Regions from separate parts of the Vibrio rotiferianus genome, predicted to be linked through region 3. Evidence: predicted binding sites of a transcription regulator. Region 3 holds the regulator's gene; each other region holds the start of a gene.
What was found. The regulator CRP, encoded in region 3, controls carbon source genes, mostly activating them, when cyclic AMP is high. The targets are predictions, from matches to a motif close to TGTGANNNNNNTCACA.
Positions count from the first base shown of each region.

Region 1 (7,866 bases), 1.4 Mb from region 3:
AGCCTTGGGAAACTTGGGTATACCGTGGTTTGGCATTGTTATTGATCGCGTGTCCATGTGCTTTGGTTATCTCTACGCCAGCGGCGATCACTTCTGGCTTAGCGGCGGCGGCAAAACGAGGCGCGCTGATCAAAGGTGGTGCTGCGCTTGAACTATTAGGCCGCGTTGAATCTGTTGCTTTCGACAAAACGGGCACACTGACACAAGGTAAACCACAAGTAACTGACGTAGTGCCGATAGATGTGACTGAAGAGCAATTGCTTCGCTTAACGGCATCGATTGAGATTGGCTCAAGCCACCCACTGGCCATTTCGTTGGTGAACAAAGCGCAAGAGCAAGGCATCAACATTCCTGAAGCTGCAGACAAAACCGCGCAAGTGGGCTCTGGTGTGACTGGCGTAGTTGAAGGCAAATTGGTACAGGTTATTGCACCATCGAAAGCCGACTTCCCAATCTCACAACAAGTAGAGCAGCAAGTCTTGGCGCTGGAAGGGCAAGGTAAAACCGTGGTTATCGCACGCCACGATCACCAAGTGATAGGTTTGATTGCTTGGCAAGACACGCTTCGTCAAGATGCTCAACAAGCCGTTGCTGCATTGAAGAAACTGGGTATTTCATCTGTGATGCTAACAGGTGACAACCCTCGCAGCGCCGAAGCAATTGCGAACCAAATTGGTCTTGATTACAAAGCGAGTTTGTTACCAGCAGACAAAGTGCACTACGTGGAAGAGATTTCAGCGCAGCACACCGTTGCGATGGTAGGCGATGGCATTAACGACGCACCAGCAATGAAAGCTTCAAGCATTGGCATTGCCATGGGTGGTGGTACTGACGTTGCACTCGAAACCGCTGATGCCGCGCTGACTCATAACCGTTTGATTGAGCTAGCAGGCATGATCGAGCTATCACGTGCGACGCTCAATAATATCCGTCAGAACGTTGCGTTGGCTCTAGGACTGAAAGGCGTGTTCTTGGTAACGAGTTTGCTAGGTATAACAGGCTTGTGGGTAGCTGTGTTGGCCGACAGTGGAGCAACAGCTCTTGTTACTTTGAACGCTCTGAGATTACTTCGTTTTGAATCTAAGCAAGTAAAATAACCATTAAAGTGAAATGAAAACTGACCTGAGGCAGAAGTGTCTCAGGTTTTTTTATGCCTATTAAATCGATACAGCTTTGGTGTTTGTTTCGTTTGGCAAATCACTTATTCCTATGCAACGAAATGATCTTTAGCTCCTTGAAGTGTGATCTAAACCGTTTTTATTTGAAAGTGTGGTTTTATTACATTGTTTCATTGTGATTGCGATCACTCTATGTTGGTGAAAGGTTCGCTACAGTGCATCTGTACCCAACAACTTATTAATGAGCTTATTGTTTACAAAATAAGCCACAACAAGGAGCGACTTATGTCTCAAGCTGTATTCCATTTAGGTATTACTGAAGCTGATCTTAATGGTGCAACTCTAGCAATTATTCCTGGTGATCCAGCACGCGTACAAAAAATCGCTGAAGAAATGGAAAACCCTGTATTTCTAGCAAGTCACCGTGAATACACGCTATACCGTGCAGAGCTAGACGGTAAACCTGTTGTGGTTTGTTCTACAGGTATCGGTGGCCCATCTACTTCTATTGCAGTAGAAGAGCTAGCGCAACTTGGTGTTCGTACTTTCCTACGTGTAGGTACTACAGGTGCGATCCAACCGCACGTAAACGTAGGTGATATGATCGTTACTACAGGTTCTGTTCGCCTAGACGGTGCGAGCCTACACTTTGCTCCAATGGAGTTCCCAGCGGTAGCTGATTTTGAAATTGCTACAGCAATGAAAGCGGCAGTAGAAGAATCTGGTGCTGCAGTACACATGGGTGTGACAGCTTCAAGTGATACTTTCTACCCAGGCCAAGAACGTTACGACACTTTCTCTGGGCGTGTTGTTAAGCGTTTCCAAGGTTCTATGCAAGAGTGGCAGGACATGGGCGTTCTGAACTTCGAAATGGAGTCAGCAACACTGCTAACTATGTGTGCAAGCTCAGGCCTAAAAGCAGGTTGTGTGGCGGGTGTAATTATCAACCGTACACAAAAAGAGATTCCAGATCATTCAACGCTGAAAGAAACGGAAGCTCGCTCAATTAAGGTTGTAGTTGAAGCGGCTCGTAAGATGCTTTAATAACAACGGTTAGTTGGCATTTAAACAAACGGGAAAAGCCAGAGGTTCGCCTCTGGCTTTTTCTATCTGTCGGTTTTGTGTTGAGTGTTAAAGGCAGTGAATCTGACGCAATAAAAAAGCAGCTCGAGGCATTGGTATCGACGATTAGATTTCGTCAGAACCGCCGGCGGCTTCAAACCATGCACTTAGATGTGTCTTCAGATCTTTCAGCTCATCTGGACCGATAAGTGCCAACCCTAAGTCTTCAGCGCGTGTGATGTCATTATGGCGTAGCGGACGGAAGCTAACCAACATAGCACGTGCTTGTAGGCCACCTAGAAGGTCACGCAGTGATTCAAGCTTGTACAAGGTATCGTCACCATCATCACGCATACCTTTAGTCTTACATTCGATAATGTGCAGCTTGTTGTTTACTACGGTCGCAACATCCAGTTCATTACGAACCTCACTTTCACCGAGTTTGCGATAGACTTGAACGTTTAATGAACGATCTTGGATGGTTGGCATCGTATCTTGGATCTGCTTAACCGTGCTATGAACTAAGGTCTCTAGCCATTCACCATTTGAAAAGCGGCGGGCGTCTTCATCAGCGAATGTTAAAATGCCATTTTCATACGTAGCTATCTGAGCTTCAACCAAGTCGGTTAGTAGCATGTTCAGTTCACGGTAGCCTTGTTGCTTCTCAGAGAGCTCTACATCCAGTTTTTGCTCTTTACGGCAGGTGGTTGCAAGATAGTTTAGAGTCGCAAGACCAGGGCCAAGCTCAAGGGCATTGGAAGCCCAACGTTCGCCTAATTCATACAGTTTTTGATCTAGCTGAGGAGGAAGGTCAACGTGGTGGAATTCGCCTCGAGCACCAAAGATAGTCAGGTAATCAGAGATAGTGATGTGATCTTCTACTTGGCTGTCTTCTTTGCCATCAGGATATAGCCAGCAAAGCTTGTCACTATTTGGCTCTACCACAAAGATTGGCCAACGGTATGTACGGAACACTTCATACACAGAAAGCAATCGGTGACGAAGGCCACAGCTTGCGTTCAGTTTTACTTCTTCGCCTCGGTCATGGAGGTCTTTTGCCAATTTATGAATCGATTGTTTAATCAGAGAAGTGTTTACAACAGAAGGAATTTCAAAAAACTCGGACGTAATTTCTCGCTGCTCCAACACGGCACTCAGTCGCTCATAGATGTCAGCTTGACTCTTATCACCGATAAAGACGATATGGGTACTGACAGTGCGATTATCCAATAGAGGAGTGACCAATCTAACAGGGTCTTGGTCAATAATACCAACATGAACAGCCATAGGTTTTCCTTCTTATTTGGCTTGCTCGAAAAGAGAAAGTAAAAGGGATGAGCAAGCCATAATAACCATATGTAGACAAGGTCAATAAAAAACAAGGGCGACCTTATAAAAAGTCGCCCTTGTAGAGTCAGTTGGTATCTAAAATCGTTACAAATTATATCTTAATCTATAGCTTGAAGCGGTGTACCAATTCATTTTGCTGATGAGCTAAATGCGTTAGTGATTCACTCGTCGCGGCAATGCTTGCCATCGCATGGTAGCTCTTATCTGCAATGTTATTGATGTCTTCGATATTTCGAGCAATGTCAGCAGAGGTTTCACTTTGCTCTACAGCTGCTTGCGATATATGTGTGCTCATCTGACTGATTTCGATGATTAACGCTTGAATTTCTTCCATCGAGCTGTTGGCTTTGGATGCCTGTTCAACCGACATCTCCATGTCACTCATACAACTCTCAATGACTTGGCTTGCTGATTGTGAGCTCGTTTGAAGATTGCTGATCATGGATTCTATCTCAGTCGTCGACTGAGTGGTTTTAGAGGCCAAAACACGTACTTCATCAGCAACGACTGCAAATCCACGCCCTTGTTCACCTGCTCGCGCTGCTTCTATAGCTGCGTTTAGTGCAAGTAGGTTTGTTTGTTCAGCAATGTTACGAATCACATCCAAGATCGAGCCAATTTGACCGCTCATTTTTTGCAACTCTGCAACAGCCGATACAGACTCGTTTAGTCTCGTCTCAAGTTGATTGATAGTAGAAATATTGCTGTTCATGATATTTCTACCTTGATCAGAGGCCGTTTCTACTCGCTGCACCATTTCTAGTGAACCTTGCGCACTTTGAGCGACTTCCTGAACAGAATGAGACATCTCAGTCATTGCGGTTGCTACGTTCGCTGTTTGCTCACGTTGATTATTCAACTGCATTTGTGCCTCTGATGAAGTTTGTTCATTTTCAGAGGCAGTATTGGAAAGGTTGTCAGAAGCGTCGTTTAGCTTCACAAGAATGTTGTGTAAGCTGTCCGCTAGCGTATTGATATGCCCACTGACACGACTGAATTCGTTGTTGTAACGATTATCAATGCGTTGAGTCATATCACCTTCAGTGAGGCCTTCTAGCACCTTAAGAATACGAGTCAATGGTTCACGTACGCTATGTGCAATGTGGTAACCAATGGCGGTTGCAAACAGAACGACAACAACAGCGATAACAATGGCTTTGGTTACACCATCCGAGTAAATAGTACCAGCCTCTGACAGTGACTCTTCCAATTTATCCGTTGCTGTTGTGGTAAATTGCTCGAGGATACCCATTGTTGTATCTACTTTAGTGGCTAGGTTGGCGATGTTGTCGTACAGAGCTGAACGAGCGGTTAAGTAACTATTATGCTGATCAAGTACCCCGCCTCGTTGGCCCACATCGCGAGTAAATTGTTCAACGGATTCACCAAACGCATCTTTTAAAGCTGGTAATTGCGTAGCGAGGCCACGGAATGCGTAGTTTAAGTGTGTTACCGCTTTACGGTTTTTCGCGACAGCTTTAGTTACGAACTCGGGGTTATTGCTGGCTAAGGCATCTGAAGTGATCACTTCGGCGTCTTTTAGCTTAATGAAATAGCTCTTGGCCATGACTTTAACTGAAATACTCGATTGATCGGCAACATACTCCTTCATACCAACCGACAGTTCAGTGTTTAGCTTTTGGAAGCGACGAGAGGACTTCTGCACTTCTTCTTGTGCAGCAAACATCGCCTCATAGTTGTCCATGGCTTCTTTAGCTTCAGAGAAATAGCTCTGCTCAATTTCTTTAAGCTGGGCGAAAGGTTGTGCCAAAGAAGGGTAGATACGGCTGGCTGTCTCTAGTTTCCCTAACGTAGAGGTAAACTGTTCTTGAGATTTAGCAAACTCCTGACGCATCTCATCCATTCGTTGCTTATTCTCTGTTGTGAGAAAGTCTTTAAAAGACTTATCGGCTGACAGAAGTTCAACACTGGTTTGGTTTGATAACGAAACCAGTGGTAATGAATTCTTTGAAACGGTTTCAAACTTGTTATGAATATCACTCATCCCACTCATCATAATGGTAATCGTGATGGCAAACAGAATTATGATCAGTGCAAAGCCTGCATACATCCGTTTAATTACTGACCCACGCATAATTAGCGTCCTCTCCCAGAAACAAGACAAAAAAATAGTTATGTCTTAAAAAATTAACAAAATTCCTTGAATTGTATTGAGTTTGAGACGCACGTTTTATGACGCACACGACAAAAAAAACTTCTATGTAACAACTTATATTGATAATGTTAAGTGAACACTGTTTTTTATTGAGCTAAGCCTAGGGTTGGCGCATACTAAAGCGGTTACACACCTTATAAATGGAGTACCCATGGCGGAAGAAACCATCTTTAGCAAAATTATCCGTAAAGAAATCCCTGCAGATGTTCTTTATCAAGACGATTTAGTAACGGCATTTCGAGATATTAACCCGCGTGCGCCGAGCCACATCCTAATCATTCCGAACAAGCTTATTCCAACAACGAATGACGTAGAAGCAGAAGATGAAGCGATGATGGGGCGTATGTTCACTGTCGCGAAAAAACTGGCTAAAGAAGAAGGCATTGCAGAAGACGGTTACCGTTTGATTGTTAACTGTAACTCACATGGTGGCCAAGAAGTTTACCATATCCATATGCACCTAGTGGGCGGGCGCCCTTTAGGCCCAATGGTTCTGAGCTAATTGGGTAAAAGTGGGTGGGTAATTCCACCCATGATTTCTCGTCTATACACATTTGCGGAGATGAATGTGAAACATGGTGTGAAGCTATTCGGATTGATGAGCTGGGTCCTGGTTGCTACAGGATGTGCAAACCTATCCGCTGGCAATCTGTTCAGCCACTATAGCGACCAAAATAAACAAGTTTATCAAGCGGTGGTTGCTGGTGAATATGCCAAAGCTGAGCAACTGCAATCTAGTGATGTTGGTGGCGATATACTTGGTAATTTTGAGCAAGGCCGAATCTCATTTCTTGCACAAGATTATCCAACAAGCTTGAGTGCACTCGAAGACAGCGATCGTGCGGTACGCAAACAACAAGATCGCGCAACCATCTCTGTTACGGAAACAGCGACCAGTGTGGGTTCTCTGGCTGTTAACGACAATTTAAACGAATACCAACCCGCCGACTACGAGCTCGGTTTCTTGCATTTGTATCTAGGTTTGAATTATCTACAAAAGAACGATCTAGAGGGGGCGTTGGTTGAAATGCGCCGTGCAAACCAAGTCCAAGAGGCGGCGAAGAAAGCACGTGAAATGGAACTAAAGCGAGCTGAGAAGGATCTTAAGAAGCAAGGTATGTCAGCAAACTTAGGTAGCGTATTAGCAAACTACCCAGACGCAGGCAAAAAGCTCAGTTCAGTACAAAATGGCTACTTGTTCTACCTTTCAGGGCTGCTTTATGAAGCATCAAGAGATTTGAATAGTGCGTACGTAGACTATCGTCGCGCACTCGCCGTGATGCCTGATAACAAGCAAGTCATTGACAGTACGATGTATGCGGCGAAGAAACTTGGCATGCGTCAAGACCTGCGTATGTTGGAAAAGCGCTATGGTAAAGCGCCTTCGGGGCTAAGCAAGTCACAAGGCCGCGTGATTGTGATTGATGAGCAAGGTGTGGTGGAAGCACTGCAAGGTTGGCGTATTGATTTACCTATTTATGACAGCCGAGGCGATGGTGCAATTTATTCTCTCGCACTGCCATACTACCCGAAACGCGGAACGCAACGTTTTGGTGATGTTGCGCTGAATGGTAACAAGCTACCTTCAAGTACATTAGCCGACGTGAATGCGATGGCACAGAACGATTTGCAAGAGCGTCTAACCACGATTGTGATTCGCCAAGCGATTCGTGTTTGGGCAAAAGACAGAATTCGAAAAGAAGCCGCCAAAGGTGATGATGTAGGCAATCTTCTTTTCAACGTATGGAACACATTAACTGAACAACCTGATACCAGAAGTTGGCAGACCCTACCAGGAACGGTGAAAACGGCGTCAAAGGTTGTGAGTCCGGGTAAGCAGAGCTTAAATGTCGGAGATCAGGTGTATCAATTTGAAGTGCCAGCACAGCAGACAACATTGGTATGGGTTTCCCGCCAGGGATTGCATTCCACGGTTTGGCATAAACAACTAGGGAGGTTGTAATGAGAGCATGGCTTATAGGTTTGGTTGTGATCATTGGTTTGGTGGGATGTGCGGATAACACCGCCGGTATCCGAATTGATGGTCAAACACAGAAGGTTTTCTTTAACGACAATGTTTTGGGTAGTCGTTTATTGGTAGACAACATTACCACGACTTATGTCGATGACCGTCCGCGCGGTATTGTGCAGTTGAGCAGT
Region 1 covers NZ_CP018312.1:2,057,407-2,065,272, reverse strand. Annotated here, with positions in the region: gene BSZ04_RS18615 (zinc/cadmium/mercury/lead-transporting ATPase) at 1-1,097, shown strand, start outside; gene udp (uridine phosphorylase) at 1,404-2,162, shown strand; gene BSZ04_RS18605 (DUF1887 family protein) at 2,307-3,467, opposite strand; gene BSZ04_RS18600 (methyl-accepting chemotaxis protein) at 3,634-5,625, opposite strand; gene hinT (purine nucleoside phosphoramidase) at 5,858-6,208, shown strand; gene BSZ04_RS18590 (COG3014 family protein) at 6,275-7,669, shown strand; gene BSZ04_RS18585 (YcfL family putative periplasmic lipoprotein) at 7,669-7,866, shown strand, end outside.
Region 1: a site for CRP is predicted at 1,293-1,308, ahead of udp (uridine phosphorylase). Genes of this name have one in related genera too.

Region 2 (7,866 bases), on a different replicon from region 3:
ATTCCTTGGCGTTTTTAAAGAGCCGTAAGGTTATCTCTCTTTCTACCTTGTGATCAACCATCGGCTTGTGATAATCCAGTAAATTAAAACTGCTCCATAGCCAAGGGTTATGAATAAACTTATTTGGCACTTCTTTAATTTCCGGCACCCAATGGCGAACAAATGTGCCATCAGAGTCAAACTTCTCGCCCTGACTGATTGGGTTAAAAATACGGAAGTAAGGTTGCCCATCGCACCCCGTAGATGCCGACCATTGCCAACCTCCATTGTTGGCAGCAAAGTCTCCATCCACCAGCTTACTCATAAAGTACGCCTCCCCCCAACGCCAATCGATATGAAGATCTTTAGTTAAGAAGCTTGCCACTATCATGCGTAGGCGGTTGTGCATCCAGCCCGTCTCATTGAGTTGTCGCATGGCAGCGTCAACGATAGGATAGCCAGTCGTTCCCTTTTTCCAACGCTCGAACGCCGTTTCATCATAAGACCATTCAATCTTATCTTCCCAGGGAATAAAGCCTTTTCCTTTTACTAGCTTTGGTTCAAACACTAATAAGTGCTGGTAGAACTCTCGCCAGATGATTTCGCTCAACCATGTTGCTTTACCTTCAGTAAGCTCAGAATGAGGACTCTCAGCATAAAGCCTAGCGATACATTGTCTTGGCGATAACGCACCAATCGCAAGGTAGGGAGATAGTTGGCTGGTTCCATCAACAGCAGGAAGATCTCTTTCCGCTTTATAGGCATCACTGCGCACTCGAGCAAATTCTCTTAATCGGTTGAGGATCTCTCCGGTCGAGACGTGCCATTGCTCACTTGAGTCACGTGAATAAGAAAAAGCCACATCAGCATGATAGCGATCAGTTTCAACTGGCTTAAGTGCATCATCAGATAGCTTTAATTGCGGTTCTGGTTTCCACACCATCGGCATTTGGAACTTCGCCAGCCAAGCACGTTTAAAAGGAGTGAAGACTTTAAAGTAGTCACCCTGCTTGTTTAACACCGTGGTTGGCGCATGAATACATTTGTCGTGGAAAGCTTCGAACGTGACGTCGCTTTTAGCAAGAACCTCTGAAACCTCTCGGTCTAGCGCTTGTTCATTGACCTCGTAATGGATGTTCGCCATGACGCTTTCTGCGTTCAATGATATTGCCCAACCCTTGATGACCTCAGTCACGTCAGAAAATTTGGGTACTTCTTTATACAGAAGTGGGATATTAAGCTCTGTTAGCTCTTCTTCAAGATGCACCAAACGTCTTGCAATAAGGTCCGCCTGCATGGGTGCCATGTGGTGTTCTTGCCATTGCTCTGGCGTTGCAACAAAACCGGCAACAACAGGCTGCCCAGAATCAAGAGCAGCCTTAAGCGCTGTGTGGTCTAACGTTCTTAGGTCACGTCGAAACCAAACCAGGATCATGTCGTCTCCTTACTAGGGTATTTTTAGGCAGCAAAGTGCAGCTTTTCTATCACTTCCGAGAACTGCACTTTTTCTGGAAGCTGTGTTTGCAGCATGGTTAACGCTTCCACCTGCTTAATAGGCAATGCTTTGTTAGAAAAGAAGTGAATGAACTTGTAACGAGACAGCACGTCGTGATCAACCAAACCAGACACGTCTTCGACTTTATCGATCAAAGTAATGTGATAGCCCTGCTCGCACAGTATTGCGGCTTGTACCCAACTTTCTGATTCCCGTGCTTGTTCAAAGCTTATCAATAGACATTTTCCTTTTGATGCAGCTTTATTCTCTGAATCAACCACTAGCGCGAGACGAGTAATCAAACAGGTTTGGAACAAACCAAGTTGTAGTGAACGCAGCGAGACCTTCACTAAATCTAATGCTTCAAATACTGGATTTATCAGCTGTTCAATCACAATATTAAGTGGGTACTCTTTTAATACGTTAGATAAGAGCGTTTCTGTTTTGCCACGATTAAGCTCCGACAAAGCTTTCAGCATCACTTCAACTTCTTCTAGGCGTTGGTTCTCTGTTGTCACATCAACGTCTGATTCTTGTCCCAGTAGCCCTTTCACCTTACCGATAGCAACGCCTTTCGCTAGCCACCCCTGAATCTCTCGGATTACGTCCAGATCCTGTTGGCGGTATAAACGATGCCCTTTTTCCGTTCTTTGCGGTTGAATCAAGTTATAGCGTCTTTGCCAAGCGCGCAGAGTAACGGGCTTTACACCCGTTAACTCAGATACATCTCGAATCGCGTATAGTTTTTCTTCCTGGCTACAATCCATAACGAAGTCTCATCTCCTGTGGGTATGGTTCTAGGTATTTCTGTTTTTGTAAGTACGCATCTGGGTATGCGTTGAGATAGTGCTTAATTAACGTTAACGGGGCAAGTAATGGTAACAAACCAGTACGGTAATCACTGATCACTGTCGCTAGTTCTGCTTTTTCATCACTGTTCAGTGAACGCTTAAAGTAACCTTGTAAATGCATCAACACGTTGGTGTTGTTTTTACGGCTCGCGCGGTTTTGTAGTGCTTTCATCAAACCTAGGCGATATTCGTTATAGAACTCTTCAATTTCATAGTTCGCCACATCGGCCACTAAGCGCCCAAGAGAACGGTACGATTCGGGGTGATGCGCCATCAGCGTCAGCTTGTAGCGCGAGTGAAACTCGATAATTTTACCGCGGGTTGGCTCTCCATCCATCGACTCATAAAAATCATTCAAACAGTAAACGCGAGTAATAAAGTTTTCTTTCAGTACCGGATCGTTGAGGCGACCGTCTTCTTCTACTGGTAACCACGGCATTTTTTCTATTAACGTTTTGGTGTACAAGCCAACACCTTCTTTTGCCGCGTTGTTTTTGCTGTACACCTTTACACGTTCCATGCCGCAAGTCGGCGACTTAGCGCAAACGATGTAACCGCACAGCTGCTCACCTTGTAGTTCGTTCACTTTATTTTCTGAATAAGCGAGCATGTTGTCTGTGTGGTCGTTGTCTGGATTTTTAGTCTCAACTAAGGCGATTCGTTCTTCGTTACTCACTAAACGAATAGTAGGGCGAGGTACCGACATGCCTACACCTACTTCAGGGCAAACTGGCACAAAGCTGAAGTAGCCGTCTAATTCCTTCGTTACGAAGTTGCTGATTTTATGTCCTGAATCGAAACGTACTCGTTGTCCAAGTACACAAGAACTGATACCGACTTTGATTGAAGATTCCATAACGAAGCATCCTATACAAAATGTTTTGTTGTATAACTTATAGCAAGTCAATTTAAATTGTACAAGAAAATAAATTGTACAATTTAATCGTTTTACTCACTCTCCTCGAATATCGATCAGAAACTTTGAAGAAAAATTTTTGTGGTTAAAGCCGAGATTTTGTGCGCGCAATCGACAAACTGCTCAAAAGCAAATCGATTGCCTTTTTGCTTTCAACAGATTTAGTTATCAACAGAATAATTGAACACTAAAACCCATGATTTTGTGACTTATCTCTCAAGGGTGTATTGCGTGTCCCGATATTATTACCCCAACGAAAACGAACAAGTTCAACAGAATTGGTAATAGCCTTCTATAATAAAGGCGATTTATCAGAACAAGACTTTGGAGAGCACTTATGGCAACCCCACACATTAACGCACAACCAGGTGATTTCGCTGAAACAGTTCTAATGCCAGGCGACCCGTTGCGCGCTAAATACATCGCAGAAACTTTCCTGGAAGATGTAAAACAAGTTTGTGACGTTCGCAACATGTTCGGCTTTACTGGCACATACAAAGGCAAGAAAGTGTCTGTTATGGGTCACGGTATGGGTATCCCATCTTGCTGCATCTACGTACACGAGCTAATCGCTGAGTACGGCGTGAAAAACGTTATCCGCGTAGGCAGCTGTGGTGCAGTACGTGACGATGTTAAACTAATGGACGTTGTTATCGGTATGGGTGCTTCTACAGACTCAAAAGTTAACCGTATCCGTTTCAACAACCACGATTTCGCAGCAATCGCTGATTACGGCCTTCTAGAAGAAGCTGTTAACCAAGCGCGTGCTCAAGAAGTACCAGTTAAAGTAGGTAACGTATTCTCTGCAGACCTATTCTACACACCAGAAGCTGACATCTTCGAGAAGATGGAAAAACTTGGCATCCTAGGTGTAGATATGGAAGCAGCAGGTATCTACGGCGTAGCTGCAGACCTAGGTGCGAAAGCTCTAACTATCCTAACAGTTTCTGACCACATCATCCGTGGTGAAAAACTAAGCTCTGAAGAGCGTCAAAAGTCGTTCAACGACATGATGAAAGTTGCTCTAGAAACAGCAATCAACATCTAAGAAATACTTAAGTAGTAATTTGCAGCCGGGGCCTGACCGGCTGCCTGAATTATCCCGAGGGGGCGATTGTGTCTAACGGCGAACTGCCAAAAGACGCAGATGGGTTACAACTCAACTTTTGTAAAACATTGGCGTGTGACAACTTTGGATTGAGTGATGCAAAACGTTATGTGTTGCAACATGCTAACCCTAAACGTCCGGCGATGGTCTGCCGTGAATGTGGAGCTTTCCCCCCCTTACTTAACAATCGCGATGTAGTGAATGAACTTCATCGTCTTCGTCACGTACACAGTGATGGCTTGCCTGCATGTCGCAACGATGAATGTGACAACTTCGGACTTTCAGTCCACACCCACAAACACCTTTACCATGCTTTTGGCTACAGCGGCGATCGTCAGCGTTACCGTTGTAAAGAATGCCAAAGCACCTTTGTAGATAAATGGTCTGGTGCTAACAAGAAGCTACAGTTTCAAGAAAACCTGATGGGTTTGTTGTTTACAGGTTATTCCGTACGTGAAATCTGCCGTAAGCTCAGTATCAACCCAAAAACGTTCTACGATCATGTTGATCATATTGCTAGTCGTTGTCGCCGTAAGCTTGCGACTATTGACGCTCGCTGGGTCAATCATGCTGACCACTATGAACTTGCCTCTAACTTTGTCTCTCTTCAGCCACAAAGCAACAATGGCGTTTATTGGATCGTTTCAGGGGAAGCGCACTCGGGGTACATCCTGTGTCAACACGTAAACTATTCCTCGAATGAAGAGCCTGTTGGCTCTATTGATCATAACCCTTACGAAGACATTTCACGTTTTGTGTCTCAAGATTACACAGCAGAGGCCAGCGAAGCACTACCAGAGCCTTCAACAAAGCTACGTGAACGTATCGACCAAAAATACCAAACCATTTTGGCGAGAGGCAATGTGGAAGATCCTCTTGGTAATTTCTCAGTATTCCATTACCCATCCAAAGGGGCATTGATCAGGCCTCCTTATACGTCTTACGCACATTATCTCCACGTTTTGGATATGTGTAGCTCAGAAAAACGCGTGTCTATCTACATGCCACAAGACCCACTGCTCCGCTCTGCAGCGTTGAGCGTTTGTCTATCACGTATTCAACAAAAAAATGTTGATCTTTTATACGTAGAAGAAGATCCAGAATGGGACATGTCGGCACCATTTGGCAAAGTAGATATTGCATATATGAGCTGGTGGCGGGATCGTTGGGCTATTTCATCTCAAAACAGCGCACACAAAGGCATTTGCTATTTAGCAGGGGACAGAAATACCCCTGAATCGTGGTTCAACATTGCAACGACGAAGCATATTCAGTTTTATCAAAACCGTTTTCAATTGTTATTTGAGAGCTTCATCAACGAGCCACGTCGCAAATTGAGACCTGGGGGGCTTTTGCCTCTTTTAGATATTTTCAGAGCTTGGCATAATTTGTGCTATCAGGATAAACAAGGACTGACAGCGGCGCAGCGATTAGAAGTAACGGATGCGCCACTCACTATCAAACAGCTGTTGTCCTAATTATTTGACATATTACTCAGTTATGAGTGGTAATGTCCCAACGTTTAGGTATACATTACAGTATTCGATACCTTTTCTGTTTACATAATGCACACTCATATATGTAGACATCATTAGGCACGTTGTCTGTTCGATAGTCATGGATGTGGACTTTGGATAAAAACCAGTTTCAGTTAGAAGCTGAACTCAATGAGCTAAGAAGGCATATCAAGCCTAGCCCAGCAGCAACATTGCAGCTTGCAGAGCAATGTAGAGTGCGTGCGGAACAAATCCTGTTTCCAGAAGGCGAAATCCAGTCCCTTCTCATCATGTCTCACTGTTGCTGGTGCGTGATGGAGTATCGAAAAGGTCTAAAGCTCATCAAGCAAGCCTACAATATACAAAACCAACTCGATACCGACGACTTCCTACCTGAAATCCTCCATGTCTTTGCTCTACAGTACTGGGGCCAAGCAAAGTATTACTCAGCACAGCAATACTGGATCAACGCGTTAGAGCAATCAGCCTTGGTTGACGACACCGCAATTCAAATTGAAGCCCTCGTTGGTCTCGGAAATGTATGGCGAATTACCAATGATCACGCCCTTGCCGCCTCCACGCATGAACTTGCCGTCAAAGTGGCAAATAGTGTGCGCAATGCCCCTCTAGAAGGAAAAGCCCGTATTCTGTTGGCTTGGGATTACTACCTTCTTAACCAATTTGTTGAGATGCTCACCGTTTTAGACGGGGCCTCTGAAGTCCTTAAAGATCACGACGACAAAACATGGCAGGCAGAGATATGGGATTTTAAAGGGCTAGCACTGTTAGGCCTAGAGAGACTCGATGCCGCAGAAGAAGCAACTCAACGCGCTCATACTCTCGCAATGGAACATGATCTTGTCTGGATGAAAGCGCATTCTTGTATAAGCCAAGCGCGATTGCAGTTGCTACGCAAGAATACATGTACTGCTAGCGAATTGCTTAAAGCTGCTGAGCAGTCAGCGCTCGCTTTTGATAACGGTGAGTTACTGAGCCAGATTTGTTTCCAGCAGTCTCGTGTAGCAGAGGAACAAGGTGACCACCAAGCGGCATTTCTTGCATTCAAAAAATATCGCAAGTACGCGTTAAAAATGCTCAAAGAACAAACTCACCGCCTCAGCATGGACAAAGCGCGCAGCTCAAAACGACAACTGGAGCAACGGGCTCGCAAATTGATCAATCGAATTCAAGCTCAGTATGAATACAATCCTGAAAAGCAGTTTTCGAACGTGGTATCAGAGACTTACTGGTGGGAGAAGCTCGTTCTATTTAAGACCGAGTTAGCACGTTCCAACCACGCCGTCATTATGATTGAACATGATGACCCCGCATACCTTGATATTTGCACCGAACTCGTTCATTCACTTACCACGACGAACGACCTGATTTCTCGATTGAGCACCAATCGCTTAGCAATGTTAGTCGCGGATAAAGGTGATGCCGCCGAGCAAATATTCCATGTCATCCAATCAATGATAAAAATTTACCCTTGGGCAAGAAAAGGCCTAGCTGTAAAGCAACCAATTATGTATCTACAGGATATTCTTACTTTCCCGTTCACATTAGAACAACTTGAAGAAAATCGTGCAGAGGCATCATAGATGGAACAACTATTAAATAAAGTCACCGATGCTGGACTAGACCCAACTTCTGTCAATGGTGAAGAAGCTTTAATTCTCTGGTCTCACGTTCGTCAACACGTTGCATCAACAAATAGAGAAAAAGCTCACTGCTATATTATCAGTGCTGAATACCGAGCCGAAATAAAGCAAGTAACAGAGAGCATTCAGGAATTAAAACTTGCTTTAGACTTGTTGAGTCTGCCTGAAGATGCCGAAGACATCCTAACAATAAAATCCAGTTTGAGTAACAGAATGGTAGAAATCGGAGAGTATGCTCAAGCGCTCAATGAGTACACCACCACCACTACGATTGCGGTGGACTATGGATTTATTGATGAATACGTGAAAGCAGTCATCGGAATGGGCAACTTATGCGATGCGTATGGCGATCACAACCGA
Region 2 covers NZ_CP018311.1:497,548-505,413, forward strand. Annotated here, with positions in the region: gene phrB (deoxyribodipyrimidine photo-lyase) at 1-1,414, opposite strand, end outside; gene BSZ04_RS02415 (MerR family transcriptional regulator) at 1,438-2,241, opposite strand; gene BSZ04_RS02420 (YbgA family protein) at 2,231-3,181, opposite strand; gene deoD (purine-nucleoside phosphorylase) at 3,579-4,289, shown strand; gene BSZ04_RS02430 (hypothetical protein) at 4,358-5,827, shown strand; gene BSZ04_RS02435 (tetratricopeptide repeat protein) at 5,980-7,446, shown strand; gene BSZ04_RS02440 (diguanylate cyclase) at 7,447-7,866, shown strand, end outside.
Region 2: a site for CRP is predicted at 3,445-3,460, ahead of deoD (purine-nucleoside phosphorylase). Genes of this name have one in related genera too.

Region 3 (7,866 bases):
CGCGAATTTGTACTGCGTGAAGGGACGGATTACGGTGCGGTAGAAGTATCATTACAAGATAAAATTGACCAAGTTAGAACTCAGCTCGAGAAGGGGGAGGCAACGATTGTCTTCTCCGAGCTCCATGAAACGGTTGATATTCAACTTAGAGCAAAATAATAACGCCCTCACATTTTACCGTATCCCACTCGATGACACGGGCTTGTTACGTGCTATAGTGGGTTATCGACCGTGCAACATCCGCGTGTTGCACTTTACAGGTAAGTAATTTTCGACAAGGTTTGTCATGTCAGCTAAACACCCAATCATCGCGGTTACTGGCTCCTCTGGAGCTGGCACAACCACGACCTCAGAAGCCTTCCGTAAGATGTTCAATATGATGAACGTTAAGCCTGCATGGGTTGAAGGAGACAGCTTCCACCGTTTTACTCGTCCGGAGATGGATGTCGAGATCCGTAAGGCTCGTGAACAAGGTCGACACATCAGCTACTTCGGTCCGCAAGCCAATGACTTCCCAGGGTTAGAAGAGTTTTTCCGAAAGTATGGTGAAGAAGGCTCTGGCAGTGTGCGTCGCTATCTGCATACCTTTGATGAGGCGGTACCCTACAATCAAATGCCTGGCACTTTCACACCATGGCAAGACTTACCTGAAGACAGCAACGTACTGTTCTATGAAGGTTTACACGGTGGTGTCGTAGATGGTGACGTCAACGTGGCGCGTCACGTTGACTTTCTAATTGGCATGGTGCCAATCGTGAACTTGGAATGGATTCAAAAGTTCGTTCGTGACACGCGCGATCGTGGCCACTCAAGAGAAGCGGTAATGGATTCGATCGTACGCTCGATGGACGATTACCTGAACTACATTACCCCGCAATTTTCTCGTACACATATCAACTTTCAGCGTGTACCAACGGTTGATACTTCCAACCCACTTAACGCGAAAGGCATCCCGAGTTTGGATGAGAGTTTCGTGGTGATCCGCCTACGCGGAATCAAGAATGTCGACTTCCCGTATTTGCTGGCGATGATTGATGGATCATTCATGTCTCGTCATAACACCATTGTGGTGCCGGGCGGTAAGATGAGCTTTGCAATGGAGCTCATAGTGAGGCCGATTCTGCAGCAACTCATCGAAACTGGGAAAATTGGTTAAAAACCTCGTTAATTGAGTGTTTACTTTTCATACCGTGATCATGTGCACAGTTTTGCTTACAAAATCTCAATCATGGCACGATTAAAATCAAGAAATCGTTTCCGAAAAAGGATACTATTTCTAACCGAAACACAAGAGAGCTTGCAGCATATAAAAAGTGCTCTTATTCTAGTAAGCCAATTCAGGCTTAGCTAAAATATGGATAGCGCAAGCGTACCCTGCAGAGGAAGTGAGATATTATGGTTCTAGGTAAACCTCAAACCGACCCAACATTAGAGTGGTTTCTTTCACACTGTCATATTCATAAGTACCCATCAAAGAGCACGCTAATTCACGCGGGCGAAAAAGCAGAGACTTTGTACTACATCGTTAAAGGTTCTGTTGCGGTTCTTATCAAAGACGAAGAAGGTAAGGAAATGATCCTTTCTTACCTAAACCAAGGCGACTTCATTGGTGAGCTTGGTCTATTCGAAGAAGACCAAGAGCGTACAGCTTGGGTTCGCGCTAAATCTCCTTGTGAAGTGGCAGAGATTTCTTTCAAGAAATTCCGTCAACTTATCCAAGTTAACCCAGACATCCTAATGCGCCTTTCTGCGCAAATGGCTCGTCGTCTACAAGTTACTAGCCAAAAAGTGGGTGACCTAGCGTTCCTAGACGTAACTGGTCGTATCGCTCAGACTCTTCTGAACCTTGCTAAACAGCCAGATGCGATGACGCACCCAGACGGCATGCAAATCAAGATCACTCGTCAAGAAATCGGTCAAATCGTTGGCTGTTCTCGTGAGACAGTAGGTCGTATCTTGAAGATGCTAGAAGAGCAGAACCTAATTTCTGCGCACGGTAAGACTATCGTTGTTTACGGGACTCGTTAATCTCGATTAACGTTTAAAAAATTTAAAAGCCACCAAATGTAAGTTTGGTGGCTTTTTCTTTTTTGGGAGTTAGACATTGAGAGTCGAGAGCATTGCACTTCACAACGGACTTCATCCTTTGAGATGAAGCCCTCTCAGATTCCAAGTAAAAACCCTCTCAAAGCGCTCTCGCCTCATATCTATTAACCGTTGGTACTCTCGAAGATCTTATCTGCCGATGCTGCCACAAACCCTGGGTACAACTCACCGTTATCCATTGGGTAGCGTTTAGCAAACTCATAGAAGCCACCAGGAATCACCTCAACGCCTTCAGCAAAGGTCACTGGCACTTTGTCTGCCATGGTCGACGATTGCTCTAGTAGCACCTCTGGCGTGCCTTTTACTTCACCGCCATTCTCGTTAATAGTGAAACCAGCTGTGCGTAGGTGGTCGTTTACCTGCTTCACTTCTTGGTGCTGATTGAGCTGATTCACACTCACTGTGAAGTGGTTAGCTCCGTAACCGTGCGCAGCAAGCCAAGAAGCGTACTCACTCTCTTTCGCTAAGATTTGGAAGTCAGCATAGCTAAGGTCCCACAAACGTCCGCCGTACAAGAAGTCACTGCCTGTCAGTTTAGAAGCATCAACCTGCTCTACCAGTTTATGAACGATGGCTTGTAGCTCTGGTGAGCACTCATCCACTTTCAATTCACTGATGAAGACTTTTGGCTGCTTCGGATCTGGGTGCTCAAAATGTTTTGCCACCAGCTTTTTGCTTTCAAATACGTAATCACCACAGGCTTTATAACCCACTGCCAAGAATGGCTTCGCCAGCGTTTCAATGCCTAGGGGAGCGACATTAAACGTACGTAGCGCAATATGGTCATTAATCAGAGGCTCATCTTCTTGAAGCAGTTGATGAACTTTAGCAGCAGAAGGACAAAGACGTTGAATGTAGTCTTGCCATAGCGATTCAAATAACACATCGGGCGTCATAACGACTCCTTGTTATGAAATGTAGAGTTAGGGGTAAGAGGAAGTTGACCACTCGTTCACAGCCCTAAAGCTGTCCAGAATCACGAACGAGCGGTCATCAACCTGTGACGGTATGTGCGGCATAAGTGCCAGTCAGTCAACACGCGCTGGAGAGTCTTTAGCTCGCCTTTGGCGTTTGCCAGCGCGCTTACCGAAATCCTAACTTGGTAAATAGCTCTGGCAGGTAGAAGCGGCGATACTTTGTCACCGCTTCGTATTTCTCTATTACAGGCTTACACCTGGGCTCAATGTTGCAGGCAAGACCGTCTCTTGTCCCTCCATTGATGCCATTGGGTACGCACAGTAGTCTGCTGCGTAGTAAGCACTAGGGCGTAGGTTACCCGACGCACCCGGACCACCAAATGGCGCATCACCGCTTGCACCTGTTAACTGACGGTTGCGGTTCACGATGCCGGCACGAATGTGGTCAACAAAGTATTCCCACTCTTGGTCGTCGGTTGAGACCAGACCTGCCGATAGACCAAAGCGCGTATCGTTCGCCAGCTCTACCGCTTTCTCTAGCCCTTCGTAGCGCACGACTTGCAGAAGTGGACCGAAGTACTCTTCATCTGGCAACTCAGCAATGTTCGTCACATCGATGATACCCGGAGAAACAAACGCCGCCTCACCCGCTTTCGCTTCGATCAAGCTTTCACCACCAAGTGCTTGCAAGTTCGCTTGTGCATCGAGAATAAACTTGGCTGCCGCAAGCGAAATTTGCGGTCCCATGAATGGCGCAGGCTCTGCAAATGGTTGGTCTACGCGAATATTGCGTGTCGCTTCCACCAGCTTAGTAATCACTGCATCACCCTTGTCGCCAAATGGAATGTACAGACGACGAGCACAGGTACAGCGTTGCCCTGCGCTGATAAAGGCAGATTGGATGATGGTGTAAACCGTTGCGTCTAGGTCGCCGTAGTTATCCGAGATAACCATCGGGTTGTTGCCACCCATTTCAAGCGCCAGCATCTTACCCGGCTGACCAGCAAATTGACGATGCAGAACATGACCTGTGTTTGCACTACCAGTAAACAGCACGCCATCAATGCCTTTCGCATCAGCCAGCGCAATACCAGTCTCTTTCGCGCCTTGAACTAGGTTAATCACACCTTTTGGTAGACCAACCTCTTCCCACAACTTCATAGCGAGTTCACCCGTCCATGGCGTTTGCTCAGACGGTTTGAAGACCACGGTGTTACCTGCCAGTAGTGCTGGCACGATGTGACCATTTGGTAAGTGCCCCGGGAAGTTGTAAGGACCGAAGACCGCCATTACACCCAATGGGCGATGACGCAATACAATTTGGTTGCCTGCAGCTTCACGCGTCGCTTCACCAGTACGGTCGTGGTAAGCACGAATAGAGATCGCGATTTTACCCGCCATCGCTGCCGCTTCAGTGCGCGTTTCCCAAATCGGCTTGCCGGTTTCTTTAGCAATCACTTCAGCGATTTTTTCGCTGTTCTCTTTTACTTTCTCTGCAAAAGCCAACACGATCGCTTCACGCTCTGCAAATGGGCGCTTCTTCCAATCAACGAACGCTTCACGCGCCGCAGATACCGCTTGGTTAACCTGCTCTGCTGTCGCGCCGTTACCTTGCCAGATCACTTCTTGGTTGTAAGGCGACAGAGACGTAAATGCTTCACCCTGACCTTGTACCCATTCACCTGCAATCCAATGTGTCATTGTTTCTATCCTTAAATTCTGTCGTCAGTTACTGCGGAAGAAGGCGAACAAAATCTCCTTCCTCAACCAAGAGTGCATCCGCCAATTCTGGGGCTAGCACTACGCTTTGCGTTTCTGCGTCATACGCCGCTTTCGCTGCCGCAGCGCGGAAGTTCTCGAATGATGAGTTACACATCAAGAAATCTTGTGTGCTGGTATGCTCCGAGATTTTGACTTGTGCGCGGAATGAGTGGCGTACCGATTCGATATTGCGTAGGTCACACTCCACCGTTGGACCACCATCGAAGATGTCGACGTAACCACGGTTGGTGAAGCCTTCGTTCTCTAGTAGCTTCAAAGCAGGGCGCGTGTTGTCATGCACTTGACCAATCACGGCTTGCGCTTCTGGGCTCAGCAGGTTGATGTATATTGGCAACTTCGGCATCAAGTCAGCGATAAAGCCTTTCTTGCCGATACCCGTTAGGTAATCTGCCAGAGTGAAATCGATAGAGAAGAAATGCTCTTGAAGCCACTGCCAGAATGGTGAGTTACCGTTCTCATCTGACACGCCACGCATTTCAGCAAAGATGGTTTCCGAGAAACGCTCTGGGTGCTCTGCCATCATTAAGAAACGACACTTGGACATCAGACGCCCATTCAAGCCACCACGGAATTTCTCACGTAGGAACAAGGTGCAGATTTCGCTGTTACCCGTGTAGTTATTACCAAACGTCAGCAGCTTAACCACGTTATTTACGCCAAGCTTTGGTGACGAGTGCACCACTTTACTAATGTGGTAAGAATAAAAAGGCACATCCCAGCCGATTGAAGCTTCGATACCTGTGGTGCCTGCGACTTCTCCAGTTTCAGATTCAAAGCCCACCATTAGGTAGCCTTCATCACCGGCTTCCTTCACGTCAGGTTTGCCAAAACTGTATTCTGAGTGTTTGATTCGATTGGTTAACAGTTCTTCGTTAACCGGTAGAGATGTAAATCCATGACCTGACTCAACCGCACACGTGTGCAGCGCGTCATAATCCGACATTGCGATAGGGCGAACTACTAGCATCAATACTCCCTCCAGATGCAAGAAGATCCTAACTATATTGTAGGAACAATACCCCCATCAGAGATCCTTGATGGGGGTTTCTAGGTTGACGATAAACGGAGATCGCGCTTAAACCAGCGTTGCGATCGCTTTATCCAGCTTAGCCAAACCTTCTTCGATTTCTTGTTGTGTGATAACGAGTGATGGTGTGAAACGTACGACATTGGCACCCGCAACCAATACCATGAGACCTTGCTTACCTGCAGCAACCAGTACGTCACGCGCACGGCCTTGCCACTCTTCATTCAGTGCTGCACCAAGCAGTAGACCTTTACCGCGCACTTCAGAGAAGATGTTGTACTTCGCGTTGATCTTCTCCAGACCTTCACGGAACATCACTTCACGCTCTAGTACGCCAGCCAGTACTTCTGGTTTTGCCACTTCATCAACAACCGCTTCTGCAACCGCACACGCTAGTGGGTTACCACCGTAAGTTGAACCGTGCGTGCCCACTTTCATGTGCTCAGCCAGTTTTGCCGTCGTTAGCATGGCACCAATAGGGAAACCACCACCCAGTGATTTCGCTGTGCTTAGGATGTCTGGCGTGATGCCTAGACCTTGGTATGCATAGAAGTGACCAGTACGACCGTTACCAGTTTGGACTTCATCGAAAATCAGTAGTGCGTTGTGTTTGTCACACAGTTCACGAACCGCTTGAGCGAACTCAGGTGTTGGTGGAATGATGCCGCCCTCACCTTGCAGAGGCTCCATCATTACCGCACAAGTACGATCAGACATGTGTGCTTGTAACGCTTCGATATCATTGTAAGGAAGATGTGTCACATCGCCTGGCTTAGGACCAAAACCATCTGAGTAAGCCGCTTGACCGCCCACCGTTACAGTGAAGAAAGTACGACCATGGAAACCTTGTTTAAATGCAATGATTTCCGACTTATCTGCGCCATGAACATCTGCTGCGTAACGACGTGCCAGCTTCAGCGCTGCTTCATTCGCTTCTGCACCAGAGTTAGCAAAGAACACACGCTCAGCAAAGCTGACTTCTGTTAGCTTCTTCGCCAGTCGCAGTGCAGGCTCGTTAGTCATAACATTACTTAGGTGCCAAAGCTTGTTACCTTGCTCATTCAATGCGTTCACCATAACTGGGTGACAATGACCAAGACAGCTCACCGCAATACCACCAGCAAAGTCGATGTATTCATTTCCGTCCTGATCCCAAATGCGTGAACCTTCACCTTTTACAGGGATCATTTCCATCGGGTTATAGCAAGGTACCATTACCTCATCGAATAAACCGCGCTCTACTTTGTTTTCCGTTGTCATTGCACATTCCTTCTTGATACCGCATGCCTAGCAGATAAGCGAATTTAACCGGCACTCTTTGCCAGCAAATAATGTTTTGCATTTAAGCTATTACGGCATTGTATTTACATTTGATTAACCATTTCAATAGTGATTTATTCTTTTCGCATACCAGCGCAGCACCTCATACTCACTATCTATGCTTATTTATGCACCAAGAAACGAAAATAGAGAAGCAATTTTTTATAAAAACCTTGCATGGCAAGGTTCAGAAAGAAATGAGAAAAATGAATAGGACTCGCCTAATTAGCAGAACGCATAGTTTTGCATTCCCATTCCAAGGCGAAAAATATGAAGAATTTGTTAAGAAAAGTGATCGCGATCAGATCATTTAGCGCGCTAGAAAGTTCTCAAGTAGCTCATGACCTTGTTCTGTCTTAATCGACTCAGGGTGAAACTGTACCGCATCAATTGGCAGCGTTTTATGCTGATAACCCATGATTTCATCCATGGCTCCATCAGGTAGTTCAGTCCACGCGGTCAATTCAAACACATCTGGCAAAGTGCCATTTTTCACCACAAGAGAGTGGTAGCGGGTTACCGTCAATGGATTGTTGAGGTTTTTAAACACACTACGACCATTGTGACGAATCGGTGATGTCTTGCCGTGCATCACTTGTCGAGCACGTACCACTTCCCCACCAAACACCTGAGCAATCGCCTGATGGCCAAGACAAACACCTAAAATAGGCAACTTACCAGCAAAGTGTTCAATGGCTTGTAGAGAGATACCCG
Region 3 covers NZ_CP018312.1:99,508-107,373, reverse strand. Annotated here, with positions in the region: gene BSZ04_RS09510 (YheU family protein) at 1-159, shown strand, start outside; gene BSZ04_RS09505 (phosphoribulokinase) at 287-1,156, shown strand; gene crp (cAMP-activated global transcriptional regulator CRP) at 1,396-2,028, shown strand; gene BSZ04_RS09495 (DUF1338 domain-containing protein) at 2,211-3,002, opposite strand; gene astD (succinylglutamate-semialdehyde dehydrogenase) at 3,267-4,724, opposite strand; gene astA (arginine N-succinyltransferase) at 4,753-5,772, opposite strand; gene BSZ04_RS09480 (aspartate aminotransferase family protein) at 5,881-7,092, opposite strand; gene BSZ04_RS09470 (aminodeoxychorismate/anthranilate synthase component II) at 7,463-7,866, opposite strand, start outside.